3 regions of the Arthrobacter sp. NPDC090010 genome follow, and region 2 is predicted to be linked to each of the others. Evidence: riboswitches for the same ligand, from Rfam matches in the RefSeq annotation. Region 2 holds a riboswitch; each other region holds the start of a gene.
What was found. A riboswitch is a leader RNA that binds a small molecule or an ion and turns the genes downstream of it on or off. The one in region 2 is predicted to bind S-adenosylmethionine.

Region 1: linked by a shared signal. The riboswitch ahead of ACIPXZ_RS02475 (aminotransferase class V-fold PLP-dependent enzyme) and the one ahead of ACIPXZ_RS14985 (hypothetical protein) in region 2 are both predicted to bind S-adenosylmethionine.
Region 3: linked by a shared signal. The riboswitch ahead of ACIPXZ_RS07765 (bifunctional o-acetylhomoserine/o-acetylserine sulfhydrylase) and the one ahead of ACIPXZ_RS14985 (hypothetical protein) in region 2 are both predicted to bind S-adenosylmethionine.

What each region holds. Positions count from the first base shown of each region.
Region 1 is NZ_JBIVFT010000001.1:529,364-533,753, reverse strand. It holds gene ACIPXZ_RS02485 (ribosome small subunit-dependent GTPase A) at 1-928, shown strand, start outside; gene hisN (histidinol-phosphatase) at 984-1,799, shown strand; SAM riboswitch class IV at 1,876-1,991, shown strand; gene ACIPXZ_RS02475 (aminotransferase class V-fold PLP-dependent enzyme) at 2,030-3,430, shown strand; gene ACIPXZ_RS02470 (class I SAM-dependent methyltransferase) at 3,555-4,292, shown strand.
Region 2 is NZ_JBIVFT010000011.1:85-4,474, reverse strand. It holds gene ACIPXZ_RS14995 (YdcF family protein) at 1-530, opposite strand, end outside; gene ACIPXZ_RS14990 (VIT1/CCC1 transporter family protein) at 598-1,692, opposite strand; gene ACIPXZ_RS14985 (hypothetical protein) at 1,744-2,043, opposite strand; SAM riboswitch class IV at 2,056-2,164, opposite strand; gene ACIPXZ_RS14980 (helix-turn-helix domain-containing protein) at 2,377-2,952, shown strand; gene ACIPXZ_RS14975 (hypothetical protein) at 3,140-4,096, opposite strand.
Region 3 is NZ_JBIVFT010000004.1:1,610-5,999, forward strand. It holds gene ACIPXZ_RS07765 (bifunctional o-acetylhomoserine/o-acetylserine sulfhydrylase) at 22-1,341, opposite strand; SAM riboswitch class IV at 1,429-1,546, opposite strand; gene ACIPXZ_RS07770 (hypothetical protein) at 1,725-2,189, shown strand; gene ACIPXZ_RS07775 (VOC family protein) at 2,373-3,011, shown strand; gene ACIPXZ_RS07780 (carboxyl transferase domain-containing protein) at 3,089-4,390, opposite strand, start outside.

The sequences.
Region 1 (4,390 bases), on a different contig from region 2:
CATCATCGCCGCCCGTGCCAAGGAACTCAGACGCCAGCCCGTCGTGGTGGGCGATTTCGTGGCGCTCGTCGGTGACGTCTCGGGCAAGCCCGACACCCTGGCCCGTCTGGTGCGGATCGAGGAGCGCAGTACGCTGCTGCGTCGCAGCGCGGATGACACCGACCCCGTCGAGCGCGCCGTCGTCGCCAATGCCGACAAATTGGTGATCGTGGTGGCTGCCGCCAATCCCGAGCCTCGGACCGGCTTCATCGACCGGGCACTGGTCGCTGCCTACGACGCCGGCATCGAACCGATCCTGCTCATCACCAAAGCGGACGTGAAGGATCCGGCGGAGCTGCTGGCCAACTATCAGGCTCTCGATCTGCGGGTGATCATCAGCCGCACCACGGAGAACGGCGCCAATGGGATTGATGCCAGGAGCGCCGACGGCGGTTCGGCGTCCCTGCTCGGAAGCGCCGTCACGGAACTCCGGGACGAATTGGACGGCTACGTCAGCGTGCTGCTCGGGCACTCCGGAGTGGGCAAGTCCACGATGGTCAATGCACTCACCGGCGCGGACCGCGCCACCGGTCACGTCAACGCGGTCACCGGGAGGGGACGCCACACCTCCAGCTCCGCCGTGGCCCTCCAGATGCCGGACGCCCGTCCGGGCACGTGGATCATCGACACGCCCGGGGTGCGCTCCTTCGGGCTGGCCCTGGTCGATCCGAGCCGTATCCTGGCCGCGTTCCCCGATCTGGCTCCGGGCACGGAAGCCTGTGAGCGAGGCTGCAAGCACGGCGCGCAGGCTGTGGGATGTGGCCTGGACGCATGGGTCGCGGAGGGGCATGCGGGCCCGGCCGGGGCCTCCCGCCTCGACTCGTTGCGGCGTGTGCTGGACGCCGGAATACAGGAAGAGCGGGAAAGCAAGGAACTCGGAGCCCCATGAGCACTTCGGTGCGTCGCGGGCTGTGGGTCCTCCCGCGATGGGTACGGTTTAACCCATGACGGTCCCCACCCAGAACTACACCGATGACCTCCGCCTGGCGCACGTGCTGGCCGACCAGGTCGATGCCCAGACGATGGAACGCTTCAAGGCGCAGGACCTGAAGGTCGAGACGAAGCCGGACCTCACTCCGGTCAGCGACGCGGATCGCAGCGCCGAGGAGTACATCCGTGGGCAGCTGTCCCGGTCCCGGCCCCGCGACGCTGTCATCGGCGAAGAGTTCGGGACCACCGGGCACGGCTCCCGCCGTTGGGTGGTGGACCCGATCGACGGAACCAAGAACTTCGTGCGGGGCGTGCCCGTCTGGGCCACCCTGATCTCCCTCATCGAGGATGACGAGGTTGTCGTGGGCGTTGTCAGCGCGCCTGCCCTGGGCAAGCGCTGGTGGGCATCCAAGGGCCATGGGGCCTTCACCGGCCGCTCGCTGGCCTCCGCCACCCGCCTCAAGGTGTCTGACGTGCACCGCATGGAGGATGCGTCCCTCAGCTATTCCAGCCTTCACGGTTGGAAGGAACGCGGGATGCTGGACAGTTTCCTCGACCTCCACGATTCCGTGTGGCGGACCCGGGCGTACGGTGATTTCTGGTCGTACTGCCTTCTGGCTGAAGGCGCCGTCGATCTGGCCTGTGAGCCGGAACTGAACCTCTACGACATGGCGGCCCTGGTCCCGATCGTCACGGAGGCTGGAGGCCGTTTCACCTCATTGGACGGGCAGGACGGACCCTTCGGCGGCAACGCCGTGGCCAGCAACGGCATCCTCCACTCCGAGTTCCTGCACCGCCTGAACCCTGCCTTGGACGATCTGCTTCCCTGAGCTCCGAAGTCATATTCTGCGTAACAATAGCGGCGCGTTCCCCTGCGGACGCGCCGCTGTCGTACGCTCGTGAACAGGTCACGAGTGCCAGCGCTAAACCCCGGTTTGCTGGCCGGCAACCCTCCAGACGCGGTGGGGTGCCCCGGGTGACGACCAGGCCGACCGCAGACAGCGGATCGGCAAGCGCGGCGCCCGCTCAGCGGGCCCCTCCACGATGCAGAGGTCCCAGCATGTCCGTCAACACCCTTGCCCGCCGTACCGCTCAGGCCGCCCATGCGCCGTCGTCGCCGGCCGCGCATCCCTTCGCGGCCGTCACCGGAGCCGAGATCCAGGCACCGCTCATCCAGGGCGGCGACATCCGCTACGCCAACCTCGACTACGGGGCCTCCGCTCCCGCGCTGAGCGTGGTCTCCGCCTATCTGAACGAGATCCTCCCGTACTACGCCAGCGTGCACCGCGGGGCCGGTTATGCGTCCCAGATCAGCACCTCGGTCTATGAGAACGCCCGCGAGATCGTGCGCGAGTTCATCGGCGGTCGGCCCGACGACCTGGTGATCTTCACACGCAACACCACCGATTCACTCAATGTGCTGGCCGGATGCCTTCCCCAGAGGAACGGCGAGCAGGCCGGGGAGGTCCTGTACCTGGACATCGAGCACCACGCCAATCTGCTGCCGTGGCAGCGCGTGGCGCACCGCAGCCTGGTGGCCCAGGAGACTCTCACCGAAACCGTGTCCGCCATCCGTGAGGAACTTGAGGCGGGAGGTGTTTCGCTGCTGGCGGTGACGGGCGCCTCGAACGTCACCGGAGAGATCCTCCCGATCGCCGAGCTGGCCGCACTGGCCCACGAGTACGGTGCCCGGATCGTGGTGGATGCGGCGCAATTGGCGCCCCACCGCCGCATCGACATCAGCGCCCTCGACGTCGACTACCTCGCCTTCTCGGGGCACAAGCTGTATGCCCCGTTCGGTGCCGGAGTCCTCGTGGGCCGCGCGGACTGGCTCGACGCGGGAACCCCCCACCTGCTCGGCGGCGGGGCCGTTCGTGAGGCGCGGCTCGATTCAGTGACGTGGACCACCGGTCCGGCCCGGCATGAAGGCGGCTCGCCCAATGTGCTCGGTGCCGCGACACTGGCGCGTGCGACCCAGGTGCTCGCGTCGCTGGATCACGACACCTGGCAGCAGCACGAGGCCGATATCAGGCGCCATCTCGAGGAGGGCCTCACAGCGCTCGACGGCGTCACCGTGCATCGGGTGTTCAGCGATTCCGTCGATTCGATCGGCGTCGTCAATTTCTCCGTCGAGGGTTACGACGCCGGCCTCGTGGCCGCCTATCTTTCGGCGGAGCACGGCGTGGGGTTGCGCGACGGCAAATTCTGCGCGCATCCGCTTCTGAAGCGTCTCGGCCTTCCGGCAGGCTCGTTGCGGGCCAGCTTCGGGCTGGGGTCTCGCCTGGAGGATGCCGACCGGTTGATCGCCGGGATCCGGCGGCTCCGCGAGGAGGGACTCGGCTGGGACTACGTGGTCGACGCCGGCCGGTGGGTGCCGTCCAACGATCAGCGAAGCTATCCTCACTGGGCGCCCAACACTCCGGGCACTGCCGGAGCCGCCCCCTGCGCCACGGGGGAATGACGGCCCGCCTGCCCGCTGCTCGGGGAGCCACGTCGTCGTGAGAACCTTTTAGCGACGACGATCCCCGAGCAGTTGGAGCAGCACCGTGTCCTCCCGTCACGTATCCCCTTCCGGCGGCCCCCGTATGGACGTCGCACGACGACGCGACATGGGCAGGGCTTTCGAACGCGGCGGCGAACACTATGAGCGGGTCCGGCCCTCTTATCCAGAGGAGGCGGCACGCTGGTGCGTTCCCGCCGGCGCGGCGGACGCCGTCGATCTGGGAGCAGGAACCGGGAAGTTCACCGCTCTTCTGGGCGCCCTGGGGTTGTCCGTCACCGCGGTGGAGCCGTCCGAGGACATGCTGCGTCAATTGCACACGGCACTGCCGGACGTCACCACGGTCGTCGGAACAGCCGAGGCGACCGGTCTCCCGTCAGCAAGCGCCGACGTCGTGACGGCCGCACAGACCTGGCACTGGGTGGACCCGCAGGCCGCGAGCGCCGAGGCGGCCCGCGTCCTGCGGCCCGAAGGAACTCTGGCGCTGCTGTGGAATCAGTTGGACACCTCGGTACCGTGGGTCCACCGGCTGTCCCGCATCATGCACGCGGGAGACGTCATCAAACCCCACTTCGTCCCCGCGATCGGGCCTGGGTTCGGTGAGGCGGCAGCAGCCGTGCTGCCCTGGAACGACGAGCTGAGCACGGCCGACATCATCGAGCTGGCCAAGTCGCGCAGCTACTACCTCAGGTCCGCGGAGCCTGTCCGGGCGAAGGTCATGGCCAATCTCGACTGGTACCTCCATGAACATTTGGGGCATGGGGCCGAGGAAATGATCACTCTCCCCTATCGCTGTTACGCCTGGCGTGCGCAGCGTCTGTGACATTGCGTCACCGACATCCATGGACTTGCCTGACATCCCTTGGGCGGCTAAATTTTAGGTAAGCCGAAACTATTGAATTCGGAATGCCTAATAGGAGA
Region 2 (4,390 bases):
AGACCGGAGCCGAGGATGATCACGTAGTCGGGGACCTGGCGGCTCCGTGTCCGGGCATAGACGAAGGAGTAGACCAGGAACGCGGAGAAGACGAAGCCCACATAGGCCACCAGCACGAAGATCAGGAATGGGATCATGCTGAGCCAGGTGGGAGCGTCCGGACGGCTCGTGACACGCCCCAAGGCTCCCAGAAGCATGGGAGCGAAGAGCACCAGCAGTCCGACCGCGAGGGAGAGCAGATTGGCCAGGCTCCGTCCTTCCCGCCGCAGCATCATGATGCCGTTGACCACCAGGAAGACTCCGAGCACCGGCACGGCCAGGAGCGCGAGGAGGACACTGAGCAGCAGGATCCACGCCGTCTCATCGTTCCGGCCGAGGCTCAGCAATGCGAAGCCGAAAGCCAGCAGCAGGAACACGCCATTGCGAAGCCGTCGCCGGTCCCGCCAGATGCTGAACGCCCCGGCGAGTGCGAAGACAGCGGCGAGTACCGTGGTGATGTTCTCCGCGATGACTCGGGTGATGGTGTCCATTGATCATTTCCTCCCGCAGGCAACTCTACGCAGGAGGTGCCCAGGGACGATCGCCGGTGGCCTCGGCTCAGCCGATGGTGGCGCCGAAGAGCAGACCCAGGACGTAGGTGGCCCCGGCGGCCCCCAAGCCGATCAAGAGCTGACGCAGCGCGCGGCTCATCGGTGAGGTTCCGGACAGCAGCCCGACCACCGAACCGGTGCCCAGCAGCACGATGCCCACCAGGACTACGGCGAGGACCAGGGCCCCGACACCGCTCATGCCGAACAGGAACGGCAGGATGGGGATCAGTGCGCCCGAGGCGAAGAAGCAGAAACTGGAGGAGGCGGCTCCCCAGGCCGTGCCGATCTCCTCGTGTTCGTCCTGGTCCTGTTCCGGGCGCTCCGGCCAGAGGGACAGGCTGGGGTCGCAGTCGCAGCTGAACTGCCCGAGACGTTCGGCGGCCCGGTGCTCGGCGGCTTCCCGGCTCATGCCGCGGGCCAGATATACGAGCACCAATTCGTTGTGTTCAAGATCCAGGCGTGGTGCGACGGCCAAGGTGACCTGGGTCGGGCGGCTGGCGTCCAGGAGTTCCCGCTGGGAACGGACCGAGACATATTCGCCCGCGCCCATGGACAGCGCTCCGGCCAGCAGGCCTGCGACGCCGCTGAAGAGCACCACCTGGCTGCTCACGCCGGTGGCCGCCATGCCCATGACGAGCGAAAGGTTGCTGACGAGGCCGTCGTTGGCCCCGAAAACCGCGGCTCGGAAGGTTCCGGAGAGGCGTGCCCGGCCGCGGGTGGCGAGGCCCCGGACCACCTCTTCGTGGATCTGCTCGTCTGCCGCCATGGCGGGTGTGGCGTGCGGATCAGTGGAGTACGGGGAACGGCCCTCGGCCCGCTGGGCGAGCGCCAGGACGAACACGGAGCCGAAATGGCGGGCCAGGAAACCCAGGAAACGGCTGTTCAGCGAGGCCGGGCGGGGCTTGCCGGCGTCGTCGCCGAGCAGGCTGAGCCAATGTGCCTCGTGGCGGCCCTCGGCTTCGGCGAGGGACAGCAGGATCGCCTTCTCCTCACCGTCACGGCGAGCGGCGAGCTCCCGGTAGACGGAAGCCTCGGCTCGTTCGTCGGCCAGGTACTGCTGCCAGCGTCTGATATCTGCAGCGGAGGCTTGGGGGGTGCTCATGAACACGGGCTCCTGGGGTCGGGATGATGGTGGCGCCCCATTGCGCAGCCCTCACTTTAGCGCGAAATTCCGCGGATTTTCGGCCGGTTCACCGAGGATTGTTGTTTCGGTCGACCGCAAACCCGGGAGCGGTTGCAAGAGGAAATGCAGTGCTCGTCCGTCCCGCAGTCCGGTGGCGGCGACGCGTACGGTGAGCGCGCCGTCGTTCCAGAGAGGTCTGCGCACCGCGCGGCTCAGGGCGTCCAGCAATTGGTGCGGCTGAGGACAGAAGTAGTGCTGCGGCACGCCCTGGAGGTGAAGCGTGACCCGGCCGCTCTGCGGCTCGACGGAAGGGATGACGGTGACGGACATCGAAGCCTTTCGGCAATGCTCTTGCCCCGCCAGTGGAACGGGGCCGCTTCTGCATCCGAGCCACCCGTGAACATGGGGTTGGCGGGTGGCCAGTCGGAGCTTGGCGCCACCTCTCGTGAAGCTTCCTTTACTCTAGATCACGACGACGTCGCGCGGCCCGCGCCCGGACGTCCGGGCTGCAGTGTGACGCTGCGTGAACGGGTGAGCTCACGACGCGAAGTTGCGGGGCAGGCAGGGCCTGGTGACTGGTACTAAACTCCTAGGCAGATGCTGCCCGTGAGCCGGATCACCTCCCTTGTTCTTCGCAGCCCCGTCAGAGAAGGAATGGCCGCCATGAAAGCCCTGCCCATCGAGCCGAGCAATGCGCCGATCAACATCGGGTCCAGGATCCGCGCGGCACGCAAGGCTCAGCGGATGACGATCGAGCAGGTCGCGGAGGTGACGGGCTTGACCAAGGGCTTCCTCTCCCGCGTGGAACGCGACCTCACCTCGCCGTCGGTGGCGTCCCTTGTGACCCTGTGCCAGGTGCTTTCGGTCGACATCGGTGACCTCTTCGCCGATACGGAGGTGACCCTGACCCGCAAGGATGAGGCTCCGAGAATCTCGCTCGGCGGCGAGGGCATCGTGGAGACGCTGCTGACGGGCCGTTCTGAGCGCAGGCTGCAAGTGCTCAAAGGCATCATCGAGCCGCGCGGCAAGGGCGAGTCGGAGCTGTATGCCGTCGACTGCGACGTCGACGTGCTGCACGTGGTCAAAGGCAGGATCGTGCTCACCTTCTCCAACGAACGGTACGAGCTCTCCGAAGGGGACACCCTCAGTTTCCCGGGTCGCGAACCGCACACCTGGCTGAACCCCACCGATGAGGAAGTCGAGGTCCTCTGGGTCCTGGTTCCTGCTGCCGCGGCATGAGTCGTGGCGGCATGATCGATGGCTGAGGCGCCGGTAATCGGGCCCTGAGTCCGCTATCCACGGCGCCGACGCCTGCCGAGTCAGCTATTGGGGGCGTGAGTCAGCTACCCCGGGCAGCGGACTCACGCCCCCAATAGCTGACTCGGCGAGCCCGGAACGGGTGTCGAGTCTTGGCGCTGCGAGACCGTCAGTTGCGTAGCGCGGCTGCAGAATCCTGGGCTCGGAGCGCCGCTTTGATCCGTCTGCGCACTCCTCCCGGGTCATCGAGGTCCGCCCAGCTCAGCCGGACGAATCGCCACCCCAGCTCCATGAGATGACGTTCCCGGAGGCGCTCTTCGTACAGGGCGCGTTCCGTCGGCTTTTCGCCGAAGTACTTGACCTCCCCATCGAACTCGACGGCCAGCATGCTGTCTGGCCAGGCGAAATCCAGATATCGCCAGCCGAGCGGCGTCATGACTGCCATCTGAGGTACAGGGGCCGTGAGGCTCTCCAGGTGGAACAGCAGCCGCGAGCGGGACTCGGCCACGGACTGGCTTCTCTGGTCGGCGAAATCGACGACCATCCGGGCGTTCACCACGCCTCGGTGACCGGTGAGCCTCTCCAGCATCCGGTGCATTCGACGACGGTCGGCCCCAAGGGCCAGCGCCTGATCCGCTAGGATGAGCGCGTCTTCCACCGGCATGATTCTGGCGCAGTCGATAATGGTGCGTTCGAGCGTCGTGACCGGGACACCGTTGACGATGTCCCAGTCCGTGCCTGGCACCGGAATGAAATGCGTACGAATGTCCGAACCCAGGCGCCGCGCGCACGGTTTGCTCCGGCATGAGACATGGATGAGGGGGCTGTCGCGCCAGAAGGACAGACCTCTGAGTCTGGCTGCCGAGGTGTGGCTGTAGATGTAGGCGGGATCTTCCTTGTTTTGCGTCAGGCGGAGATGAGCCGCCAGACGGCGGTCTGCGCGCTCGCTGAGAGTGAGTCGTCGTTGTTCCTCAGCCGGCGCGAAGACGCCTATCCGTGGGCGGACGATGTCATTGTTCGCGAGCAGCCGCCGTCGTGCGTCCTTGCCGATTCCGAGGAGGTCGAGCTCCGAAGTCAGCCATGGACCCTGTCCGTCTGGGAGCAGTGCTGCCGGTGTTCTGTTCATACCGCGACGTTGCGGCATGAACGAGCCGCGGAGGACGGCCGGAGCTCCCATGTGGAAAAACCGGCGTGGCGAACTGTGGATCGTGCCCGAGGGGAACTTGTTCGTCAGAGCTCCTGAGTCCGCTATCCACGGCGGCGACGCCAGCCGAGTCAGCTATTGGGGGGGGGGGGGGGGGGGGGGCGGGGCGGGGGGGGGGGGGGCCCCCCGGGGGGGGGGGGGGGCGGGGGGGGGGGGGGGGGGGTGGGGGGGGGGGGGGGGGGGGGGGGGGGGGGGTGGGGGGGGGGGGTGGGGGGG
Region 3 (4,390 bases), on a different contig from region 2:
CGCTCCCGGCGGGAGAGGTGATCAACGAGCGCCCTTCGCGGCGCGGAAGCCGGCGTCGAGGTCGGCGAGGATGTCGTCGATGTGCTCGATACCCACGGCCAGGCGCACCAGGCCCGGCGTGACCCCGGCCGCCAGCTGCTCGGCTTCCCCGAGCTGCGCGTGCGTCGTGGAGGCCGGGTGGATCACGAGCGAGCGGACATCCCCGAGGTTCGCCACATGCGAGTGCAACTCCAGCGCGTCCACGAAAGCCTTGCCCGCCTCCAGGCCACCCGCGATTTCGAACGCGACCACCGCGCCGATGCCATTGGGCCCGTACTTCCGTCCGCGCTCGAACCACGGGCTGCTCGGAAGCCCGGCGAACGCGACGCGCTCGACGTCGTCGCGGGCCTCAAGGAACTCGGCCACCTTCTGAGCGTTCTCCACGTGCCGCTCCACGCGGAGGCTGAGCGTCTCCAGCCCCTGGGCGATGAGGAAGGCATTGAAGGGGCTGACAGCCGAACCGAGATCGCGCAGGAGCTGAACGCGGGCTTTGAGGATGTAGCTGAGGTTGGCGCCCAATGCGCCGTCCGCGCCGAGGTCCCGGGCATAGACCAGACCGTTGTAGCTCGGGTCCGGGGTGTTGAAGCCCGGGAAACGCTCGGGGTCGGCAGCGAAGTCGAACTTGCCGGAGTCCACGATGACGCCCGCGATGGCCGCACCGTGCCCGCCGAGGTACTTCGTGGCGGAGTGGACCACGATGTCGGCGCCCCACTCCAACGGGCGGATCAGATACGGAGTGGCCAGAGTGTTGTCCACGACGAGCGGGACTCCGGACTCGTGAGCCACTGCCGAGACGCCTTCGATGTCCAGCACGTCCTGGCGTGGGTTGGAGACGACCTCCGCGAAGAACAGCTTGGTGTTCGGCTGAACTGCGGCACGCCACTGTTCCAGGTCGTCCGGGTCCTCCACGAAGGTCACCTGGATGCCGAACTTCTTCAGGGTGTTGGCGAGCAGATTGTAGGTTCCGCCATAGAGGCTGGGGCTCGCGACGACATGGTCGCCCGCCTCAGCGATGTTGAGGATCGCGAACGTCTCCGCGGCCTGACCGGAGCTCAGCAGAAGGGCGGCCAGGCCACCTTCCAGACTCGCGATCCGCTGCTCGACGGCGTCCTGCGTCGGGTTGCCGATCCGGGTGTAGATCGGTGCGAGTTCGGCGAGGGCGAAGCGGTTCGCGGCACTCTCGGCACTCGGGAAGACGAAGGAGGTGGTCTGGTAGATCGGCAGCGCCCGTGCCCCGGTGGCGGCGTCCGGTTCCTGACCGATGTGGATCTGGCGTGTTTCGAAGGACCAGTTGTTGCTCATGGCTTTCCTTAGATTTCAAGGGCCAGGTACGGTCTCCCCCACCATCGCTGGCGTCAGCCTGCCCGGAGGAAGGTAGACGGCGCCCACGGCCCGCGCTTGCGCACCGGCCTTGGCGCCGGTCCGCCTGGTCCTCACCCGGGGCACCCCGCCGCGGACGGAGGGTTGCCGGCCAGCAAGCCGGGGCTCAATGCTGGCACTCATGACCTGGAACCCAGAGTAGGGCGCGGCCCGTCGACGCGAAAAGGACGGCGTCACAATACGTCGCGGCGCCATGCCTCCGATCACCGGATGGGCACCTCTCCCCATTCCCACTTCAGCAATTCGGTGGGTAAATGTAGTACATCTGCAAGACATGCAGATGCACCCATTCAAGGAGTTTGATCATGAGCACCCGAATGAACCCCACTCCGAAACTGATCCGCCGGGCAACCGCCGCACTGGCGACCGCAGGCCTCGCCTTCGCGGGCCTCCTGGCCGCCAGCGCTCCGGCCGAAGCCGCGACCTACGGCAAGGCCGGCACGGTCGTCAAGCAGTGCACTGGGATCAAGAAACAGAGCTGGACCTTGCCGGGCACCAAGGCGACCCTGCAGTACTGGTACTCCACCAAGAACGGTGGCACCTCTTGCGCCATGGTGTACGACAACGTCTCCGGCAAAAACACCATGTACGTCAGCCTCAGGCCGAAGACGGGCCAGGGATCCTTCGACTACGGCCTGTACGAGTACTACGCCGGCGGCGCACAGCTCACCAATACAAAGGGCAAGTGCGTGTATGTCTACGCCGACATTTCGAAGACGAGATACTCGAAGGTCCTGGGCTTCAAGAGCGCCACCATCTGCAACAAGTGATCCGCAGGGTCTGCAACTGACCCGGACAACAACTCTAAGAGGGCTTCGGTGGCACGAAACAACGCCGCCGGAGCCCTCGGCGCATTCCACTCGACCGCACAGAAAACCAGGCGTTCACAGCCTCCAGAGCTAGTTAGGCAACCCTAAGCTGAGTGCCACGTCACAAAGTGCAAGGATGAAGCCATGCGGATGGACCACGTTTCTTACGCCTGTGAAAGTGACGGCCTGGAGGCCACTGCAGAGCGCATTTCTGCCGCTCTAGGACTGCACGCGGTGCGCGGCGGGGTGCACCCCCGATTCGGCACGCGCAACATGATCTTCCCCCTGGCCGACCACAAGTACCTTGAGGTCGTGGAGGTCCTGAATCACCCCGCATCGGATAAGGCTCCCTTCGGCCAGGCCGTGCGCGCCCGCTCTGAAATGGGCGGTGGGTGGATGGGCTGGTGCGTCGCCGTGGACGACCTGGCCCCCTTCGAATCCCGGCTCGGCCGAGAGGCCGTACCCGGCAATCGCAAGTTCCCGGACGGCCGGGAACTGATCTGGAAGCAGATCGGCATCCTGGGCCTCATCGCCGATCCCCAGGTCCCGTACATGCTCAAGTGGGACGGCGATCCCAGCCTGCACCCGTCCCTCGTCTACACCAGTGACGTCAAGGTCTCCAGCCTGACCATCGCCGGGTCCGCCCAGCGCGTCACGGAATGGCTCGGAGAGGAAGTCGGACATCCTCTCGAAGACGTCGCCGTCGAGTGGGTCGCCCCGCACGGCACCCCGGGCATCATGTCCGTGACCTTCGAGACAGCTCAGGGGCCGGTCACTCTCTGACCTCAGTCACCGCCGGAAAGGCCGGGAGAGCACGCCATCGGATCACTCCGGAGGGCGTGGTCTCCCGGCCTTTCTCATCACTGCGCCCGGCGGTCTGAATCCGCCTCACCGGAAGCGGACGCGCCCGATTCGGAGACATCGGCCTCAAGCAAGGCCGCCACCGCCTGGGCCAGTCCTCTGAGAAGCCCCGGCCCCTCGGGCACCACCGCATCCACCAGACCGGCCTCCGCGAGCGCCGCAGCCGTGATGCCTTGGGATGCAGCCAGCCGCGAAGCACCCTCGAGGTCTCCTTGGACGATCAGACTGGCACCTTCGGGAGGAAGTGGTGCGAGCCACGCATCGGCTGCCGCGACGATCCGGTGGGTGGCGGCCAAGGCGAGCGCTCCCCCTCCGGTCCCCTCCCCCAGGAGGATCGCCACACTGGGCACCGTGAGCATCGTGAGCTCGGCGATGCAGTCCGCGATGGCCCCGGCGATGGCGTCCTCCTCCGCCCGGACCGACAGCTCAGCCCCCGGGGTGTCCACGACGGTCACCAACGGCAGGCCGAGTGCCTCCGCGAGCGCGATCCCGCGCCTCACCTGAGCCAGCCCTGCGACGTCGAGCACTGCACCATCGCGCTGTGCGGCACGGTCTTGAGCGACCACCACGACGGGACGTCCGTACAGTTCAGCGAGGAGGGTCACCGTGCTGGCGGAGCGTCGCCCCCGCCCGGTCCCGTGCAGACGGACGGTGCGCCCGAAGCCCGCGGCAAGCAGTTCGTCCAGCCCGGGCCGCTCCGGGTCACGGCTTCGGAGCACGCTGTCCCAGGGAGCCGATTCACCCGCGCGCTCCCTGCCGGGTGATGCGACGCTCTTGGCGACGTCAGAACCGCGCCGGACACCTTGTCCCGCCAGGACGGTGAGGACGTCGCCCGCCAGGCGGCGGAATCCCGGGAGGTCAAGGACGGCGTCGACCGTCCCATGGTGCAGGAGATGTTCCGCGGTCTGGATCCCCGGCGGCATGGCTTCGCCTCGCAGCCCCTCGTAGACTTTCGGGCCGAGGAACCCGACCAAAGCCGCAGGCTCGGCCGCCGTGACGTGCCCCAGCGAACCCCAGGAGGCGAACACGCCTCCCGTGGTGGGATTCCGCAGGTACACCAGGTACGGCAGTCTCCTTTTCTTGTAACGGCTCAACGCGCGCGTGATGCGGGCCATCTGGAGGAACGCGGGGGTGCCTTCCTGCATGCGGGTGCCGCCCGACGCGGGGGCCGCGATGAGCGGCAGCCCTCGTCGTCCAGCGGAATCGATCGCGGCGACGATCCGATCGGCGGTGCGCTCACCGATGGAGCCCCCGAGAAAGGCGAACTCACTGACGACGACGGCGACGGGATGGCCGCCGAT